4 regions of the Protofrankia symbiont of Coriaria ruscifolia genome follow, and region 1 is predicted to be linked to each of the others. Evidence: predicted binding sites of a transcription regulator. Region 1 holds the regulator's gene; each other region holds the start of a gene.
What was found. The regulator LexA, encoded in region 1, represses DNA repair genes until DNA is damaged. The targets are predictions, from matches to a motif close to CGAACNNNNGTTCG.

Region 1 (4,736 bases):
ATCGAGGCCAGTACCGCCTCACCCTCCAGGTCCCGCTGCATCGCGCGGAGGAACCGGCCGTCGATCTTCACCATGTCCAGCGGCAGGACGTCGAGGGTGGACAAAGACGCGTACCAGGTGCCGAAACCGTCGACGCCTATGGCCGGTCCGAACGAGCGCAGCCGGGCCAGCAGCCGGGGCACCCCGACGCGCGCGAGGCCCAGGGTCTGCTCGGTGAACTCCAGTCCGAGCGCTCCCGGTGGCAGCGCACGGGCGTGCATGAGCTGTTCCACTTCGATCGCGAAGCTCGGTCGGGTCAGCTGGTCGGCGGTCACGTTCACCCACAGTCGGGGTGGGCGAATCGCGGTTCCCGCAGCCATTTCGTGCCATGTCCGTGCCTCAGCCACAGCGGTCCGTAACACCCAGCGGCCGACCTGTTCGGACAGGCCAGCGGCTTCGGCGACCGGCATGAACTGCGACGGGTTCATCAGCCCCTGGTCGGGATGTTGCCACCGCAGGAACGCCTCCATCGCGGGAACCGACCCGTTGCGCAGGTCGACCTCGGGTTGGTAATGCAGTTGTAACGACCCGTCGTCAAACGCGGCACACAGGGCCGGGACGAGGTTCAACTCGATCGCGGTCACAGATGTCTCCAGACGACGGGAAGAACGGGCCGCGGGCCCGTCGCACGTCAGGCCGAGCCGACCATGCCCGCCACCTGTTCGACGTCGGGACGGTCCAGCCAGATTATGCGAGGATCGCGCCGAAACCACGACCTTTGTCTGCGAGCTAATCGGCGCGTCGCGGCAATTGTCGCGAGCCGGGCCGACTCGGCCGAATCGAGCGCGCCGTCGAGCCAGGCGAGAACCTGGGCGTAGCCCACCGCCCGGGATGCGGTGGGACCGTCCCGCAGGCCCGTGCCGGTGAGTGCCCGGACCTCCTCGACCATGCCGGCGGCCCACATGCCCGCCACGCGGTCGGCGATCCTCGCGTCGAGCTGCGGATGGTCGACGCCGATCTGAACCACGTCATAGATCGAGCGGGGTTCCGGCAGGGAGGCGGTGAAGCTGCCGGTGAGCTCCACCACCTCCAGCGCACGCACGATGCGGCGGCCGTTACCGGGCAGGATGGCGGCGGCCGCGGCCGGTGCCCGCGCAGCGAGATCGGCGTGCAGCGCGGTCGCGCCCCGCTCGGACAGCTCCCGTTCCAGGCGCGCCCGGACAGCCGGGTCGGTGCCGGGAAAGGCGAGGTCGTCGATGACGGCCCGGACGTAGAGCCCTGATCCGCCCACGAGCACCGGCGTGCGGCCGACAGTCAGAAGATCGTCGATGACCCCTCGGGCCAGCCTCTGGTAGGACGCCACGTCAGCGGCACGGGTGACGTCCCAGACGTCGAGCAGGTGGTGAGGGATGTCTCTTCGTTCTTCCGGCGGCATCTTGGCGGTACCGATGTCCATGCCTCGGTAGAGCTGCATGGAATCGGCGTTGACGATCTCCCCGCCCAGTTCGACGGCCAGACTGATCGCCAGGTCGCTCTTGCCGGCCGCTGTCGGCCCGACGACAGTCACGACCCGACCGGCTGTGCGCCGGTCGACGCCTACGTCCATGTTCACCCCCGGGAGGATCAGACCCGACGAAGGACCGCGACGATCCGGCCGAGGATCGTCGCACTGTCACCCGGAATGTCAGCATAAGCCGGGTTCTGCGGTTCGAGCCACACGTGGCCGTCACGGCGGCGCAGCGTCTTGACCGTCGCCTCACCGTCGATCATCGCGGCGACGATCTCGCCGCTGTCCGCGACCGGCTGCTGGCGGACGACCACCCAGTCACCGTCGCAGATCGCGGCATTGACCATGGAATCACCGATGACCCGCAGGGTGAACAGCGTGCCCTCGCCCACGATCTCGCGGGGGAGCGGGAAGACGTCCTCGACTGCCTGTTCGGCGAGAATCGGGCCGCCCGCCGCGATACGGCCGAGGACCGGTACGTACGCCGCCTGCGCGGGAGCGTCCGGCGTGGCGTCGGTCGCCGGCAGGCCTTCCATGGGCGTGCCGACGGGAGGAGCCTCCCGTACCACCGGTCGTACCGGCGCCTGCGCGGACAGGACCTCCATGGCCCGTGGGCGGTGGGGGTCGCGACGCAGGAAGCCCTTCTCCTCCAGCGTCTTCAGCTGGTGCGCGACGCTGCTGGTGCTCGTGAGCCCCACCGCATCACCGATCTCACGCACGCTCGGCGGGTATCCTCGGCGCTCGACGGCGTTGCGGATCACCTCAAGCACCTTGCGCTGGCGGGGTGTCAGGGCCGAGGCGTTTGCCGGTCCATCCGGCAGGTCGCGTACGGAGCCACGTGGGGGCCGGCCACGGCGGGTGCGGTTCTGGTCGGTGGTCATGCCTGCCGCTCTCCTTCGTTGTCGGTCATGGCAGACTCCGATCCCGGCATACCTGACGTTTTGCCGTGAACCGGAGCTGGCGGTCACGACCTGGATCTGATCGCTACGACCGTAACCGCCGCGACTGAATATCTCAAACGCCTGTTCGAGCGTGTCATGACGATTCTGTCGGAGCCGTGCGGTACAAACTCAACCAGATATTCGATCGAACAGGTGTTCGATGATCATGTTGTTGGAAGTGGCACGTGCTGGTGAAAGTTGGGGAGGTGGATGGTGCAGAGGTCGGCTGAGCCCCCGTTGAGGCTGACCGGGCGGGGTCGAGTTGTCCTGGTTATCCTTGTTATGGCGGTGTCCTGCCTGGTTCTATCCGTAGCCCGGGTGACGTCGTCGGCCGCGCCGACCAGGGGTGACGGAGCAACTCGCGTTCACGTGGTTCGGCCCGGGGAGACGTTGTGGGGTATCGCCCGCGTGCTGGCTCCCGACGGTGACACCCGGGTGGGCGTGGCGCGCCTGGCCGGTCTGAACCGGCTTGAGACGATCGATCTCGTCCCTGGTCAGACGCTCCGTTTGCCATGAGGGGCCCACGCGCTGGCGACTTGCCAGGTCGTGGTGTCCAGTCCTACTGTTGACCACAACATCTTGTAGTTACGTGGCTGTAAGTCGACAAAATCTTGGGGGTTGTCCGTGCGGTGTCCGTTCTGTCGACACCCCGACAGCAGGGTTGTCGACAGTCGGGAGGCTGAGGAGGGCGCCGCGATTCGTCGACGTCGATCGTGTCCGTCCTGCGGCCGGCGTTTCACGACGATCGAAGAGGCGTCACTACGAGTCATCAAGCGCAGCGGTGTCACCGAGCCGTTCAGTCGCGGGAAGGTGATCGCGGGCGTGCGCCGGGCATGTCAGGGTCGACCGGTCGAGGCGGACGCGTTGGCCCAGCTCGCACAGCTGGTCGAGGACACGTTGCGTGCGTCGGGGGCTGCCGAGGTTCCCTCGGACGAGATCGGCCGGGCGATTCTTGGGCCGCTGCGGGAGCTCGACGAGGTCGCCTACCTGAGGTTCGCGTCGGTGTATCTGTCCTTCGGCTCCCTGGAGGACTTCGAGACGGCGATCGCCGATCTGCGGGGGCAGGCCAGGCAGTCGCCGTCGTAGCCACGTACCCCTGACACGACATGTCAGACAGCACGACACGTCAGACAGCCGGTGAGAGACACCATCCGACCGACGCCAGACGAGGAGCGCCATGACCGACAACCGTGGCACGAAAGCGAGCAAGTCCGCCACCAAGGCCGCCGGCCTGAAGGTGCGACGCGTCAACACCTCGCCGGGCGTCCACCCCTATGACGAGGTCACCTGGGAACTGCGGGACGTCGTCATGACCAACTGGCGGGACGGCTCGGTCAACTTCGAGCAACGCGGGGTGGAGTTCCCCGACTTCTGGTCGGTGAACGCCACGAACATCGTCACGAGCAAGTACTTCCGTGGTGCGCTTGGCAGCTCCTCCCGCGAGTGGTCCCTGCGTCAGCTCATCGACCGGGTCGTGCGCGCGTACGGCGCGGCCGGCGCTGAGAACGGGTACTTCGCCTCGGCGGCGGACGCCGAGATCTTCGAGCACGAGCTGACCTGGATGCTGCTGCATCAGGTGTTCAGTTTCAACAGCCCCGTGTGGTTCAACGTCGGCACGTCCGCGCCGCAGCAGGTCTCGGCCTGCTTCATCCTCTCGGTCGACGACACGATGGAGTCGATCCTCAACTGGTACCGGGAAGAGGGTCTGATCTTCAAGGGCGGGTCGGGCGCCGGGCTGAACCTGTCGCGTATCCGATCGTCCAAGGAGCTGTTGTCCTCAGGCGGCACCGCCTCGGGCCCGGTGAGCTTCATGCGCGGAGCCGACGCCTCGGCCGGAACGATCAAGTCGGGCGGCGCAACCCGGCGGGCCGCGAAGATGGTCGTGCTCGATGTCGATCATCCGGACATCGTCGACTTCGTCGAGACCAAGTCCCGCGAGGAAAGCAAGATCCGTGCATTGCGGGACGCCGGCTTCGACATGGACCTCGGCGGTCGTGACATCGTCTCGGTGCAGTACCAGAACGCCAACAACTCCGTTCGGGTGACGGACGAGTTCATGCGGGCCGTCATCGACGACACCGACTTCGGCCTGCGGGCCAGGCTCGACGGGTGCACGGTCGAGACCATCTCGGCCCGGTCGTTGTTCCGTACGATCGCCCAGGCGGCGTGGGACTGCGCCGACCCCGGGATCCAGTACGACGACACGATCAACGACTGGCACACCTGCCCGGAGTCCGGTCGGATCAGCGCCAGCAACCCCTGCAGCGAGTACGTGCATCTGGACAACTCCAGCTGCAACCTGGCGTCGC
Region 2 (4,736 bases), on a different contig from region 1:
CGGGTGAAGCGATCGGCGGCCGACGTATTCACGGGGTAGCTTGTTTTTCGAACAAGTGACTTCGGCGCCATGCGAAGTCACGGGAAGACCCTGTCCGTAGGAACACGACTCATAGAAGCACGCCTGGAAAGGCGAACATCATGACCGTACCGAGTGCAGTCATCGAGAATCTCACCGGCACCTGGACGATCGACCCCGCTCACAGCCAGTTCGGCTTCGCCGTTCGGCACGCGATGGTGGCGACCGTCCGCGGCAGCTTCAGATCTTTCGAGGGCGCCCTGCGTCTCAACGGATCCAAGCCCTCGGCCTCAAGCGCCACCGTCAGCATCAACACCGACAGTATCGACACCGGGAACTCCGACCGTGACACCCACCTACGCTCCCCCGACTTCCTCAACACCGAGACGTACCCGACGATCACCTTCACCAGTACAGACATCAAACCAGGGGACGACCCGGACACCTATGTGGTCACCGGCGAGCTGACAATTCACGGCGAAACACGCGCAGTCGAGATGGTCGTCGAGTTCCAGGGCGCTGCTGTGGACTCGTTCGGCAACGTCCGGGTGGGATTCGCTGCTTTCACGTCCATCAGCCGGAAGGACTTCGGTCTCACCTGGAACGCGCCGCTGGAAACAGGGGGTGTTCTCATCGGCGACAAAGTCAAGATCGATGTCGATATCTCAGCAATCAGGACATCCTGATCAGGGCGCCGGCAAGAACCCACCTCCCACAGACGGGCACCACCGACTCCCCCGACGCCCGGAGTCCCACATACTCTGGGATGGGCGAGGCTGTGATGCGCGTGACGTTGTTGAGTCCGTCGGCGATCGCCGACGACCTACGTGGGAACGGGGCGCTGCGACCGCTCGATGACCGGCCAGAGCCGGGAGAAACATGCCCGGCGCTACCCGCAGCTGGCTGCGACAGCCGAACCGCGCCTGCGCACAACCGACGAACGGCACAAAAGGCCGGGACGGCGAGGCTGAGGACCGGCTAAGGCCGATGCCGAGGACTGGTGGCACCCGGCACAGGGAACCCTTTTCAGGTCGGAAGGCACGAGCAGACCTGGAGATGACAATCATGATGACAACGGCAGCGGAACACCGTCACCGCGGCGGAGCTCCCGGCGCGGTCTGGGTGGCAGGGCTCTTCCTGGGGATCGCGGTGACAGTTCTCGGCGCATTCCTGGTCGCCAACCCCTTCGCAGCCGCGAGCACACTCGCGATCCTGGTCGGAGTGGGGCTGGTGCTGGCCGGAATCATGGACGCGGTCGCGGCCGCCCGCTCAGGTGAGGACGCACCGTCTGCCCTCTTCGGCGCCCTGCTCGTGATCGGCGGGATCGTTGCGCTCGCCTGGCCGGGCGTCACCTTGTGGGCGGTGGCCGTCATCGTCGGGATCTGCCTGCTGGCGGCCGGTGCCGTGCGTATCGCCATGGCCGGCTATGCGCACGAACACGGACGCCCCTGGGGGTGGGGCGCGTTCATCGGCGCCATGGCAATGGTCGTCGGCATCCTTGCCCTGGCGTGGCCGTCCGCCACCGTGTTCATCCTGGCGGTGATTTTCGGGATCGAGCTGATCGTGCACGGCATCGGGCAGATCGCGCTCGCCCTTGCGGTCCGCCGGGAGCTGCAGGCCTGAGGCTCCCGGGCGCAGACCTGCCGGTACCCGGGGAGCTGAGGTTACCGGGGAGCTGAGGTTACCGGGGTTGTGCGACCCGGCGAGCTCGATATCGAACATATGTTCGGGTATCGTATCCGTATGCCCTTGCAGCGCAGCCTGTTGACCGCTGGTGATCCCGAGGTCGCCGACAGCGTCACGTTCAGCCGCATCCACCTCGACGGGACATCATGGGTCGACGTCGCGCCCGGGTGGCTGTGCGGCGCCGACGAACTCTACGAGATCCTCGCCGGCGAGGTCCCCTGGCAGCAGGGCCGACGGTGGATGTACGAACGCATGGTCGACGATCCGCGGCTGTCGCGGTGGTACAAGGCGACCGAGCCCATCCCCCATCCGGTACTGGGTGCCGCGCGTGACGCATTGTGTGCGCATTACCAGGTGCCGCTCAGCTCGGTCGGGCTCAACTTCTACCGTAACGGTGACGACAGCGTCGCGTTCCACCGTGACCGTGAACTGCGCAGGCTTGGCAACACTCTGATCACGATCGTGACGCTGGGGGCGCGGCGTCCCTTTCGGCTCCGTCCGCGCGGTGGCGGAGTCGGGCGGACGCTGCTCCCCGCGTCCGGGGATCTCCTGGTAATGGGTGGCCGCTGCCAGGCCGATTGGGAACACGCGGTCCCGAAGATTGCCTCCTGCGGCCCGCGGATCAGCGCGTCCTGGCGGTGGGCCGCGTGAGGGCGCCCTCGACCCCGCGCCGGGAGGTGTGTCACCCAGGGGATGGCTCGCGAACGGAAGCTGGCGCTGGTCGGTCAGGACCGTGCGGCGTGGGTGGCCCGGCGGCCCGTGCCGTCCGCTTCGTCACCGGCCGGGGTGACCGGCTCCAGCAAATGCGGACCGTTGTTGCGTACGTTGCCGACCTGGGAGCTGACCGGGTACGCGCGCAGCACCCCAGCCGGTGCGGGCCCAAGCATGCTGGTCAGCGTCGCCGGATCGTCCAGACCAGGATCGAGCCAGTGCGACCAGGCCGCCGGGGGGATGACGACCGGCGAACGCGGATGCAAGAACTCCAGACCGGCCGGTGCGGTAGTCGTGATGATGGTGAAGGTCGCAAGCATATCGCCCGAAGGGCAACGCCACAGCTCATACAGTCCCGCAAGCGCGCCGAATTCACTGTCAGCCGGGCGTACCAGATACGGTTGCGCGCGCCGGACCCCCTCGACCCGGTGCCACTCGTAGTAGCCCGTGATCGGGACAAGACAACGGCGCGCCCGCAGCGCGGCGCGGAACGCGGGCTTGATAGCCACGGTTTCCGCCCTAGCATTGATCATTCGGTTGCCGATGGTGACGTCGTTGGCCCATGACGGCACCAGACCCCAGCGCGCCAGCCGCAGCCGGGGGGCCGGTGCCGGTTGGCCCGACGGGATGACGACCACCGGGGCCGAAGCGGTCGGCGCGACATTGAAGTTCGGCTGCGTGCCACCTGTTTCGTCACGCGCGGAGAACGACTCTGCGAGTTGCTGTCCGCCCATGGCGTTGGCATAGCGACCGCACATGTGTTCGTATTCTGCCAGACAATCATCCCTGCCGCATGGCGTCCACCACATGACATCCCCGACCCCTGACAGCTACTATAAGCAACCGTTCGTCCACATTGTGCCCAGAAGGAGGCATGCTCAGAACACGGCATGTCCGGAGCCGCACCTCACGCACGAGCCACGTCACCACACGAGCCATTCGACCGACATGGCCAGACAGAACAGGGAGACCAACGCGAAGAACGCTACCCACAACCACGCCGGCATTCCGGTCAGCCGGGCCAGCTGATCCGGATCCGACGTCAGCGCGCGGCCCCGACTGCGGGTTCGCTGCACCTCGATGATCGGCCGCACACCACCGAACAGGAGGAACCATGTGATGAACATGGCGAACAGCTCCTGGGAACGATCTGATGCCAGCACCGACACGGCGACGACGATCCCGGCGCTGATCATGATCGACAACACGCCGAAAGCGTTGCGGATGGCGACCAGTACCCCCAGGAGCAGGGCAACGCTGAGCCGCAGCATCAGACTCACCTGGTTGGCCGCGAGCAGGGCTGCGGCGCCGAGACCAAGCAACGAAGGCGTGACGTAGCCGGCCGCAACCGTGATGACGACACCCGGACCGGCCGGACGGCCGGCCGACACGGTCACACCGGAGGTGTCGGAATGCAGGCGGATACCACCGAGGCGCCGGCCACTTCCGAGCGCGGCCAGCGCATGTCCTCCCTCGTGGGCAATAGTGATCACATGTCGGGCCAGAGGCCACAGCTGGTTGTTGAGCACCACGACAAAGGCGATCGCAGCACCTGCGAACGCTGTCCATCGCGGCGGATCCCCCGAGTTGAGCAGGTGTATCCACTCGTCAGGCGTCGCACGTCTCCTATCTGATCGTGTCCGACCGGTGCTGCCAACGGCCCGTGGAGTGTCGATGCGACCGGCCGGACCTGAGTATGCAATGCTGCGGGAAACGATCGTCGAGTGCCTGTCCGGCGCGGCCTCCCTGCCCTTCCGGCATGGTGTCCCAGCAGCTCACGACAACTCACGGTACGATCAACCAGTCACTTTTCGTGGCCGACCGAAGTCGATCGCCACAACAGAGATCATCACAACAGAGATAGCCGGGAGGTTAGGAGCGGGTGGCGGAACTCGTCTACAAGCCGGTGATCCGCTTCGCACTCGGGGTCTTCAAGGCCCTCGACCTCACGCTGGACGTTCGGGGCCAGGAGCACGTACCAGCCACAGGCGGGTGCATCGTCGCCATCAACCACGTCTCCTACCTGGACTTCGCTCTCGCCGGTGTCCCGTTCTGGCGCTCCCACCGCCGCATGGTCCGTTTCATGGCTAAGCACGATGTCTTCTCCCACCCGATCGCCGGGCCCCTCATGCGCGGAATGCGCCATATTCCCGTAGACCGGTCCTCAGGTGCGGGGTCGTACCGTCATGCGGTGACGGCGCTGCAGGCCGGCGAGCTTGTGGGCGTCTTCCCCGAGGCGACGGTCAGCCGCAGCTTCTGCCTCCAGCCCTTCAAGACCGGGGCGGCGCGGATGGCCGCCGAGGCCGACGTCCCGGTGCTGC
Region 3 (4,736 bases), on a different contig from region 1:
GTCAACGGGTCGCCACCAGCCAGCAACTGGGCCTGGAAGGGTCGACCGGATTCTCCACCGGGCCGCATCTGCACTTCGAGGTCCGGCTCAACGGCCAGAACGGCGTCGAGGTCGACCCGCTTGCGTGGCTGGCCAAACACGGCGTCTACTACTGAACGGCGTCCGCTGCTACTGAACGGCGTCTGCTACCGAACGCCGCCACCGTTGCGGCCCAACAACATCCGTGGAGACCCACGTTTGTGGGCACGACATTTTGTGGGCGCGACATTTGTGGGCGCGCTGCTCACAGCTTTTCGATCGGGGCGTAACGCAGGAGCAGACGCTTGGTTCCCGTCCCCTCGCCGAAGTCGATGCTCGCCTCGCGGTTGTCCCCCGACCCTGCCACCGCGACGACCTGGCCCAGGCCGAAGGTGTCGTGGTTGACCCGGTCCCCCATGGAAAGGTCGGGAATCGGGCGTGGCGCCGGCGCGGGCCGGCGGCCCGGTAGCCCACCGGCCTGCCCGCTCGACGACCGTGGTGACGCCGAACCCGACGACGCGGTCGCCTGCGGCCGAGAGGCAGCCGACGCCGGCTGTGCGTTCCCCTGCCAGCTCACCAACTCGGACGGCACCTCCTCGAGAAAACGTGACGGTGGATTGTACGCCGGCTGACCCCAGGCACTGCGGACCTCCGACCGGGTCAGGTACAGCCGGGCACGCGCCCGGGTGATGCCGACATAGGCCAGGCGCCGTTCCTCCTCGAGTTCGGTCGGGTCGCCAAGCGTGCGCATGTGCGGGAAAACGCCGTCCTCCAGCCCGGTCAGGAAGACCACCGGGAACTCCAGTCCCTTGGCGCTGTGCAGCGTCATCAGGGTGACGACCCCGGCGGTGCCCTCCTCGGGATCGGGTACCTGGTCGGCATCGGCGACCAGGGAGACTTGCTCGAGGAAGTCCGCGAGCGAACCCTGCGGAAACTGCTCGCTGAATTCCCGGGCTACGCTGACCAGCTCCTGGAGGTTCTCCACCCGTCCCTCGGACTCGAGGGTGTCCGCGGCGGCCAGCTCGGCGAGGTATCCGGTCCGTTCCAGCGCTGTTTCCAACGCCGCGACCGGGCCGTCTGCCACGGCCGTGCGCAATTCGGCGAGCAGGCCCGCGAAACCGCGGACCGCCTTCGCCGAGCGGGCGGCCAGGCCCGGGACCTCCTCCACACGGTGCAGGGCGTCGGCGAAGGGGATGCGCTCGCGCTCGGCGAAGGCGTCGAGCATCGCCTCGGCCCGATCGCCGATTCCCCGCTTGGGCACGTTGAGGATGCGTCGCAGGTTCACGGTGTCCGCCGGGTTCACCAGCACCCGCAGGTAGGCGAGCAGATCCCGAACCTCACGGCGCTCGTAGAAGCGCACCCCGCCTATCACTCGGTAGGGCAGGCCGACCCGGATGAAGATCTCTTCGAAGACCCGGCTCTGGGCGTTGGTGCGGTAGAAGACGGCGATATCGCCGGAGCGCGCCAGTTCGGCGTCGGCCAGCCGATCGACCTCGGCGGCGACGAAGACGGCCTCGTCGTGCTCGTTGTCCGCGACATAGCCGACGATCTTCTCGCCGTCTCCGGCGTCCGACCACAGTCGCTTGGGCTTGCGCCGGGCGTTGCGTGCTATCACCGCGTTCGCCGCGGACAGGATCGTCTGCGTGGACCGGTAGTTCTGTTCCAGCAGGATCACGGTGGCGTCGGGGTAGTCCTGCTCGAACTCGACGATGTTACGGATGTTGGCGCCCCTGAAGGCGTAGATCGACTGGTCGGCGTCACCGACCACGCACAGCTCGGCCGGTTCCACCGCATGATCGCCCGTGCGCTCACCGGAGTCCACGTGATCGCCCGTGTCCGCGCCCGGCCGTACCGGCTCGCCGTCGACGGTCAGCGGGGAGGTGTGCCCCACCAGCTCCCGCACGAGGACGTACTGGGCATGGTTGGTGTCCTGGTACTCGTCGATGAGGACGTGCCGGAACCGGCGCCGGTAGTGCTCGGCAACATCCGGGAAGGCCTGCAGCAGGTTCACCGTCATCATGATCAGATCGTCGAAGTCGAACGCGTTCGACTCGGCCAGCCGGCGCTGGTAGAGACCGTAGACCTCGGCGACGGTGCGTTCGACGTGGTTGGCCGCCTTGTCCCGGGCGGTCTCCCAGTCGACCAGTTCGTTCTTCAGGTTGCTGATCCCGGTGGCGAGTGCGCGTGCCGGGTACCGCTTGGGGTCGATGTCCAGGTCGCGCGCGACCAGCGTGATCAAGCGCTGGGCGTCCGCCGCGTCGTAGATCGAGAAACCGCTGGTGAACCCGATGCGCTTGGCGTGCGACCGCAGGATGCGCACGCACGCGGAATGAAAGGTGCTCACCCACATCGCCCGGGTCCGCGTGCCGACGAGCGCGGCGACCCGCTCCTTCATCTCGTTCGCGGCCTTGTTGGTGAACGTGATCGCCAGGATCTCACCGGCGCGAACCCCACGCGCGGCAAGCAGGTAGGCGATCCGGTTCGTGAGCACCCGCGTCTTGCCGGACCCCGCACCCGCGACGACGAGCAGCGGCGAACCCGCATGGACGACCGCGGCCCGCTGTTGCGGGTTCAGGCCGTCCAGCAGCGCGTCGGCATCGAGCTGGAACGCGGCACGGCCTCCCGGCGCATCCGGGACCGGTACCGCCACGGGCCCGTCCCGATCGTCCGCGGCGTCGTCGAAGTCGGGGTACAGGCCACCGAGAAGCGTGCTCATAGGGGATCGATCATACGTTCGACGTCCGGCAGGTCCGACAGCGGTACACGCTCTCCACCCTACGAGGTGCCGGTCCGCGCCACGACCCCGCGTACCAGCAGCCGACGCCGAGGCCTAGGCGCGGACCACACCGAGACCCGGACACCGGTCGCGTCGCACCCTGTGCCGCGGTCTGCGGTCCCCAGCACAGGGTGCGACGCCGGTTCGGCGCGCGGGGAGGGGCGGTTGGTTTTGACGACCACCACCGTCCAAGAGCAAAATAGTAAGGTGCCGCAGCACATTATGATCATTAACTAGGCGCGTGAACCCGCCTTCGGGTCGACACCGACGGGTCAGCGCGCCTCGCCCTTCCGCCAATTCGGCGGGGGGCTTTTTTGTTGCCGCGGTCACGTCAGGGGTGGCCGCTAAGCCACTGGGAGAACAACGATGAGCCAACCATCCGAAAACCCGACGCACGCCACCAGCGACAGCACAAGTACCACCGGTAAGGACGACGGTGACACCCCTCCCAGATCCGTCACGTCCACGACCCCGAACGCGGACGGCCTACCGGATGCGGACACGACAACCAAGGGCACCACCAAGGGCACGACGACCGACGGCACGGCAATCGACGGCACCACGATCGACGTCGCCGGGGCCGCGGTCGTCCTCGCACCGGTTGTCCGGCGGACCCGGGTCGTGCCCAGCGCCCACCTGTCCCGGCTGACCGGCGCACCGGTGTGGCTGAAATGCGAGAACGAACAGCGCACCGCCTCGTTCAAGCTACGCGGTGCATTCGCCCGCATCGCTCTCGCCGACCCCACCGTGCGGACGCGGGGCGTGGTCGCTGCCAGTGCCGGAAACCACGCCCAGGGCGTTGCGTACGCGGCGGCCCACTTCGGCGTCCCGGCTACGATCTTCGTTCCGACCGGCGCGAGCCCGGTCAAGGTCGCGCGCACCCGCCGCCTCGGCGCGCGGGTCGAGCATGTGCACGGCGGGATCGACGCCGCTCTGCTGGCGGCCGAGGCCGCCGCGCTCGAGCACGGCTGGCTGCTGGTGCATCCCTTCGACGATCCGACCGTGATCGCCGGGCAGGGCACGATCGGGCTCGAGGTCACCGAGCAGGTCCCCGGCCTGCGGACCGTCCTGGTGGGTATCGGCGGTGGTGGCCTGATCAGCGGGATAGCGACGGCGATCAGGCAACGACGCAGCGACGTGCGGGTGATCGGTGTCCAGGCCGCGGGCGCTCCCGCCTTCGCCCTGTCATGGCGCGCGGGGCGGCCGATCCGCGTCCCGGCGGCGACCATTGCCGACGGCATGGCCGTGAAGACCCCGGGAAGTCTGACCCTGGCGCTTGCCACCAGCCTGCTGGACGACGTGGTCACGGTCGATGAGGACGCGCTGTGGGAGGCGATGGCGGGGCTGCTGCGCGCAGACGGTCAGACGGTCGAGCCCGCCGGAGCCGCCGGTACGGCGGCACTGCTACGCCACCCGGACCTCGCGCAGGGCCCGACCGTGGTGATCCTCTCCGGCGGCAACATCGACCCCGTCACCGCCCACCGCGTCCGCAGCCTCGCCGCCGGGCCCCTGCGCATCCCCGCCGCATAACATCCCGCCGGGTAACGCCGCTACTCCCACTCGATGGTGCCGGGAGGCTTGGAGGTGATGTCGTACACCACCCGGTTGACCTGCTCCACCTCGTTGACCACCCGGCCTGAGATGCGTTCCAGCAGGTCGTAGGGCAGCCGGGCCCAGTCGGCGGTCATCGCGTCCTCACTGGTGACCGCTCGCAGCACGATCGGGTGTCCATAGGTACGTTCATCTCCCTGGACTCCCACCGAACGGACGTGCGCCAGCAGCACCGCGAACACCTGCCAGATCTCGCGGTCCAGGCCGGCCCGGCGGATCTCCTCGCGCACGATCGCATCCGCGGCCCGCAACGTCTCCAGCCGCTGCGGGGTGACCTCACCGATGATCCGGACAGCGAGGCCGGGCCCCGGAAACGGCTGCCGCCAGACGA
Region 4 (4,736 bases), on a different contig from region 1:
GGCCGCAATTGCCGGTGGCGGTTTCCTCATTCGCAAGCGGGGCAAGCAGGACGCCTGAGCGCCGACTCGGCTGCTGCCACGAGAGCGACCGTTCGTGGCAGCAGGTGGGTGTGAAGAGGCGGCCGTGCGCGGCTGGCGTCCGCCGTGATTGGCTGCCCCGGGCTCCGCGATGACGTTGATGACGTCCGGCGGTCCCGGGATGCCGCGCAGGGGTCTCGGGCCGGTTGATCGACCACTGCGCTGATCGTCGCCGAGGGCGGGTCGACGCGGGTCTCGGTGATGTTGTTCCGGAGTCGTGACGTCGACCCGGCCGCTGGCTGCCGGCAAATACCACGTTCTTGATGTCGTGGTTCTGTCCGCATGCGGCCGCCCGGTCTTCCCAGGATCCGGGCTTGCGATCTTCGCGTGTTGTCATATGATCTTCATATGCTGCTGGTTGTGACTGTTTCGTCGCCCTGTGGTCCCGTACCGGGCCCGGTCCTGAATGTGTTCTCCCCGCCCTGCCTGTCGCCCGGGCCCCGTCCGCCTGGTCCGAGTACGCCGGGCGGGGGTCCGGACACGTCTGAACATGTTGGTGCGGCCAGTGCCGATCGTTTTACCGTGCACAACTGTGCGACCTGCGCCGGTCAGCATTGTTTTCGACATGTTTCCATTTGCGCACCCGGTTGCTCCGGCTGTGCACACCGTCGCCGTGCTGTGATGTCCGTAAACTCGGACGGGCCCGGGTATGCTCGTGTTCGTGCACCGCTATGATGTCGACAGCGAAATTCTGACCCAGGCCGTCGTCAACTATGCGCGGGAGCGACTACGCCTCAATCCCGTTCCATTGGACGGGACCCGCTCGCGCGCGGAGCTGACCGCCGCGGTGGGGGAGACGATAACCCCGAGCGGCATCGGTGGTATCGAGGCGCTCAGGATTTTCGATGAGCTCCTCTCCCGGGCGTGCATTTCGGTCGACCATCCACGCAACCTCTCATTCATCCCGGCGGCGCCCACCAAGGCGGCGGTACTGTTCGATCTCGTCGTCGGGGCCTCCTCCGTATATGCGGGCAGCTGGCTCGAAGGGGCGGGTGCCGTTCATGCGGAAAACCAGGCGCTGCGCTGGTTGTCCGATCTCGCCGGTTTTCCGCCCGAGGCGGGCGGGGTCTTCGTCCAGGGTGGAACGCTCGGGAACCTTTCCGCACTCGTCGCGGCCAGATACCGGATGCAAACGCGCCGGAGCGCGGCACAGCGCAGCAGCAAACCCACTGTGTGGCGTATCGCCTGCGGTGTCGAAGCGCATTCCTCGGTTGAGACCGCAGCCCGGGTCATGGGTGCGGAACTCCTGGTGGTCCCGGCGGACGCCGACGGTCGCCTCACCGGCCCCGCGCTGGCCCATGCCCTGGATACCGCGGACGCCGACATCCGTGACAGCGTGTTCGCTGTCGTGGCGACGGCCGGTACCACCCAGTTCGGCATTATCGACGACATCCGCGGAATCGTCGACGCAGCCCATGAGCGGGGCATCTGGGCGCATGTCGACGGAGCATACGGACTTGCCGCGCTGGCCGCGGAATCGGTCCGTCATCTCTTTGTCGGCGTGGCTGATGCAGATTCTTTCATCGTCGATCCGCACAAATGGTTGTTTGCGCCGTTCGACGCCTGCGCACTGATTTACCGGGAACCGGCGCTGGCACGTGCGGCACATGCCCAGAAAGCGGGTTACCTCGAGGTTCTCGAAGCCGCTGACGACTGGAATCCCGCGGACTACTCGATCGGCCTTTCACGGCGGGCGCGGGGCCTGCCCTTCTGGTTCTCACTCGCTGCACACGGTACTCGAGCCTACGGTGCCGCCGTGGAGAAGTCGCTGGCCACCGCACGGGCGGCCGCCGATCAGATCAGAGCCCTGCCCCACGTGGAACTCGTGCGTGAACCGCAGCTTTCCGTGGTGGTTCTGCGCCGACTGAACTGGGCGCCGAAAAATTATTACGAATGGACGGAGAAACTGTTGCAGACGGGTTTTGCCTTTGTTACCCCGACCGTCCATGAGGGGGAGACGGTGACGCGTTTCGCGATCGTCAACCCGTGCACCGAACCGGCCGACATCGCCACCATCCTGGGCAGCATGGCCTGACGGAACACGGCCTGACCGGCTTCCGTCAGCTCACCGCGTCCGCCTGCTGGAACACCACCCGACGACGGCAGGTCCCCCGGGAAAGCGAACAAGAGCACAACCGAGACCAGAACGGAACAGAAGCCGGCACCGGACGGATCACACCGGCCTGGACGGCCTCTGTCCGCCCCGCCCGGTTCCGCCCGCGTCTGGATCGTGGGCGCTGGCCCCCTCCCGAACCGTCCGCTCCCGGCTCCGGTGCGTCCAGTTCTGGTGCGTCCGACCCTGGTGCGGGGTCGGGTGCGGTCCTCGACGCTTTCGCAGAACGGCCCGGGAACCTGGTCTGCGGCAGCAGGGCATCGCACCAGCGTGGGTCGTCCCGGCCGGCCAGGGCCCGCCGGCCGGGACCTGGCGTCGGACATCACCGCCGCCGTGACGGATGCCGACGCGGACACGCACGCCGGTGTGGGCATGGACGCAGGGGCTGGCATGTCCGCTGGCGGGGATGCGGGAGGGGTGGGGTCGTCCCAGGGTTCGGGCACGCTGCGGTAGGTCGGGCCGGTCCACATCACCGTCCCGCCGGTGGCCCGTCGGACTGTCTAGCCGCCGTCGTGTTTGGCCCGGTGGTGGCGCCGGCACAGGGCGAGGAGGTTACCCGCTGTGGTCGGCCCGCCGTCGGTGTAGGGCCGCACATGGTTGAGGTCGCAGAACCGGGCGGGTTTCCGGCAGCCGGGGAACCGGCAGGTCCGGTCCCGGGTGTGGAGGAGCCGGGACAGTCCCGGGGCGGGGAACCGGCGGTGGCTGACCGCGACCGGCTGGCCGTCCACCGGGTCGGTGAGGATCCGCCGCCAGGTCGCCTCCGCGGCCAGCTCCCGCGCCGTGGCGGCGGGGATCGGCCCGTAGCCGGCCACCTCCCCCGGGGGCGTTGGTCACCCCGGCCAGGGTGGTGGCCGGGACGAGCACCCAGACCTCCACAGCCACCTCGGCGCCGCGGTCGCGGCCGAGGAGGATATCGACGAGGGTGTCGGCGTGCCGCGCGTCCATGCCGCGGGGATCGTCCGGGGTGCCGTCGGCGGGCGGACTCCGGCGGCCGGGTCGGCGACGACCACCTCGGGATCGAACATGTGTACGAGTTTAGTCGCTTATCCGGATATTTCCACCACTCAACGGTGGGCTATTCTCCCGACCCTCCGCACATACGTGCTCCAGATCGCACACAGGCAGTATCTGTGAAGTTATTCAAGGGAATCCAGGCTACTGGACCGCGACACGCGTTTTGACCTGCGACATGCGGTGAAGCTACGGAGTCGACGGGAAGACCCGCGGCGAGGGAGACAACCGTAAGGCGTTGCTGTAGCGGGCGTCCTGACTCGTCAACTATCAATGATGTTGATGTCCAAAGCTCTGGCGAGCGAGTAGGCAAGAGCGACCAGATCACGGCTCGCGACCGCCGCGCCGCGCATACTGTCGACGCCGCGAATACCAACCAAGGCGGAGTCGATTATCCGCGTGCCCTCCATGTTCGCTCCGGAAAAAGTAACGCCGGTGAGGTCACAATCCTCGAAAATCACGCCGCTGATGTCGGCATTTTGAAAGTCCGCCTGCTTGAGATTGCATCCACTGAATATGGTTCGGGTCATCTTGGTTCCGCGGAAGTTCGCCAGGTCGAGACGACAGTCGTCGACGGTGACGTCTCGCAGTCGGCCTCCGACCCAGCCGAGACCGGTCATGCGACTCGTACGGATCCCGACACAAAGAAATGACGACTTGCTCGTCCGCGCGTTCGAGAGATCTGACCGGTCTATCACGACGTTCGAGAACAAGGTGCTGGTGAGGTGAGCGCCGCTGAGGTCGACCGCGTTCAGGCGGCATCCGTCCAGCTCGACAGACGTCAGCCGCGATCCTGACAGGTCGCATCCGGTGAAATCGGCACCGAGATAGACACCTTCGTCCTTCATAACCGTCGCGGGTATGAGCGAGGCGGACAGTCTGGGAACGGTGGGCCGGGCCGGCGAGGCTGATCTGTCTACCATGAGCGCCAATTCTAACGCACGCGAATTATCCTACCGTGACATCCTTGATAGGCATCGCTCGTGTCGCCCGGGTTGTTTTGTCTACTCTCCGCTGCCGGCCAGGAGGTCGTCGAGAGCGCGCACCGATGCCGTGGGCGCCAGAGGCGGGAACGACAGACGTACCTGCCGAACCCGGCTCTCGACGCGCCGCGAGCCCGTCCGGGCCGCGACAAGATACCTGTCGTGAAGGGCCGCACAGCTATCCGGCTCCGGTGCGTAGGCGCGGGAGCCTTCGGGGGTGGTCCCGTGGGGGTCCGTGGGGGCTCGGCCCCCGCGGTTGGCATGAAACCATCCGACCCCGGTGCGTCAGCACAGGGATCCCCTGAAGATGGCGGTGGAGGTGGGATTTGAACCCACGGAGGGGTTGCCCCCTCACACGCTTTCGAGGCGTGCGCCCTCGGCCACTAGGCGACTCCACCGTTTGTCAGCTTACTGGATGCCGCGGCCGGGCCGAACGGCGCGTACCCGCCCGGGGCCTGGGCCTCCGGCAGCGCGAAAAACCATGATCGTGCCGTCTTTGGTCATCCAGGTCGGTCCGCACCATCTGAATCATGATCAGGATGGCCGCCGGC

Region 2: a site for LexA is predicted at 1,734-1,747, ahead of CV1CTNOD_RS07685 (alpha-ketoglutarate-dependent dioxygenase AlkB). Genes of this name have one in related genera too.
Region 3: a site for LexA is predicted at 2,742-2,755, ahead of pcrA (DNA helicase PcrA). Genes of this name have one in related genera too.
Region 4: a site for LexA is predicted at 3,210-3,223, ahead of CV1CTNOD_RS23335 (HNH endonuclease signature motif containing protein). Genes of this name have one in related genera too.

The regions. Positions count from the first base shown of each region.
Region 1 covers NZ_CAAAFR010000173.1:28,764-33,499, reverse strand. The annotation lists gene CV1CTNOD_RS18995 (EAL domain-containing protein) at 1-623, opposite strand, end outside; gene miaA (tRNA (adenosine(37)-N6)-dimethylallyltransferase MiaA) at 671-1,585, opposite strand; gene lexA (transcriptional repressor LexA) at 1,603-2,367, opposite strand; gene CV1CTNOD_RS26965 (LysM peptidoglycan-binding domain-containing protein) at 2,797-2,943, shown strand; gene nrdR (transcriptional regulator NrdR) at 3,052-3,513, shown strand; gene CV1CTNOD_RS18970 (vitamin B12-dependent ribonucleotide reductase) at 3,605-4,736, shown strand, end outside.
Region 2 covers NZ_CAAAFR010000050.1:30,557-35,292, reverse strand. The annotation lists gene CV1CTNOD_RS07700 (MDR family MFS transporter) at 1-7, shown strand, start outside; gene CV1CTNOD_RS07695 (YceI family protein) at 141-704, shown strand; gene CV1CTNOD_RS07690 (HdeD family acid-resistance protein) at 1,084-1,641, shown strand; gene CV1CTNOD_RS07685 (alpha-ketoglutarate-dependent dioxygenase AlkB) at 1,762-2,355, shown strand; gene CV1CTNOD_RS07680 (SOS response-associated peptidase) at 2,430-3,173, opposite strand; gene CV1CTNOD_RS07675 (M50 family metallopeptidase) at 3,339-4,016, opposite strand; gene CV1CTNOD_RS07670 (lysophospholipid acyltransferase family protein) at 4,298-4,736, shown strand, end outside.
Region 3 covers NZ_CAAAFR010000183.1:18,541-23,276, forward strand. The annotation lists gene CV1CTNOD_RS20465 (M23 family metallopeptidase) at 1-155, shown strand, start outside; gene pcrA (DNA helicase PcrA) at 284-2,734, opposite strand; gene CV1CTNOD_RS20475 (threonine/serine dehydratase) at 3,161-4,324, shown strand; gene guaA (glutamine-hydrolyzing GMP synthase) at 4,345-4,736, opposite strand, start outside.
Region 4 covers NZ_CAAAFR010000199.1:97,835-102,570, reverse strand. The annotation lists gene CV1CTNOD_RS23345 (pyridoxal phosphate-dependent decarboxylase family protein) at 728-2,113, shown strand; gene CV1CTNOD_RS23340 (hypothetical protein) at 2,462-2,644, shown strand; gene CV1CTNOD_RS23335 (HNH endonuclease signature motif containing protein) at 2,692-3,003, opposite strand; gene CV1CTNOD_RS27155 (pentapeptide repeat-containing protein) at 3,466-3,822, opposite strand; partial or broken gene CV1CTNOD_RS28480 (pentapeptide repeat-containing protein) at 3,883-4,050, opposite strand; tRNA gene CV1CTNOD_RS23325 (tRNA-Ser) at 4,494-4,583, opposite strand; gene tadA (tRNA adenosine(34) deaminase TadA) at 4,720-4,736, opposite strand, start outside.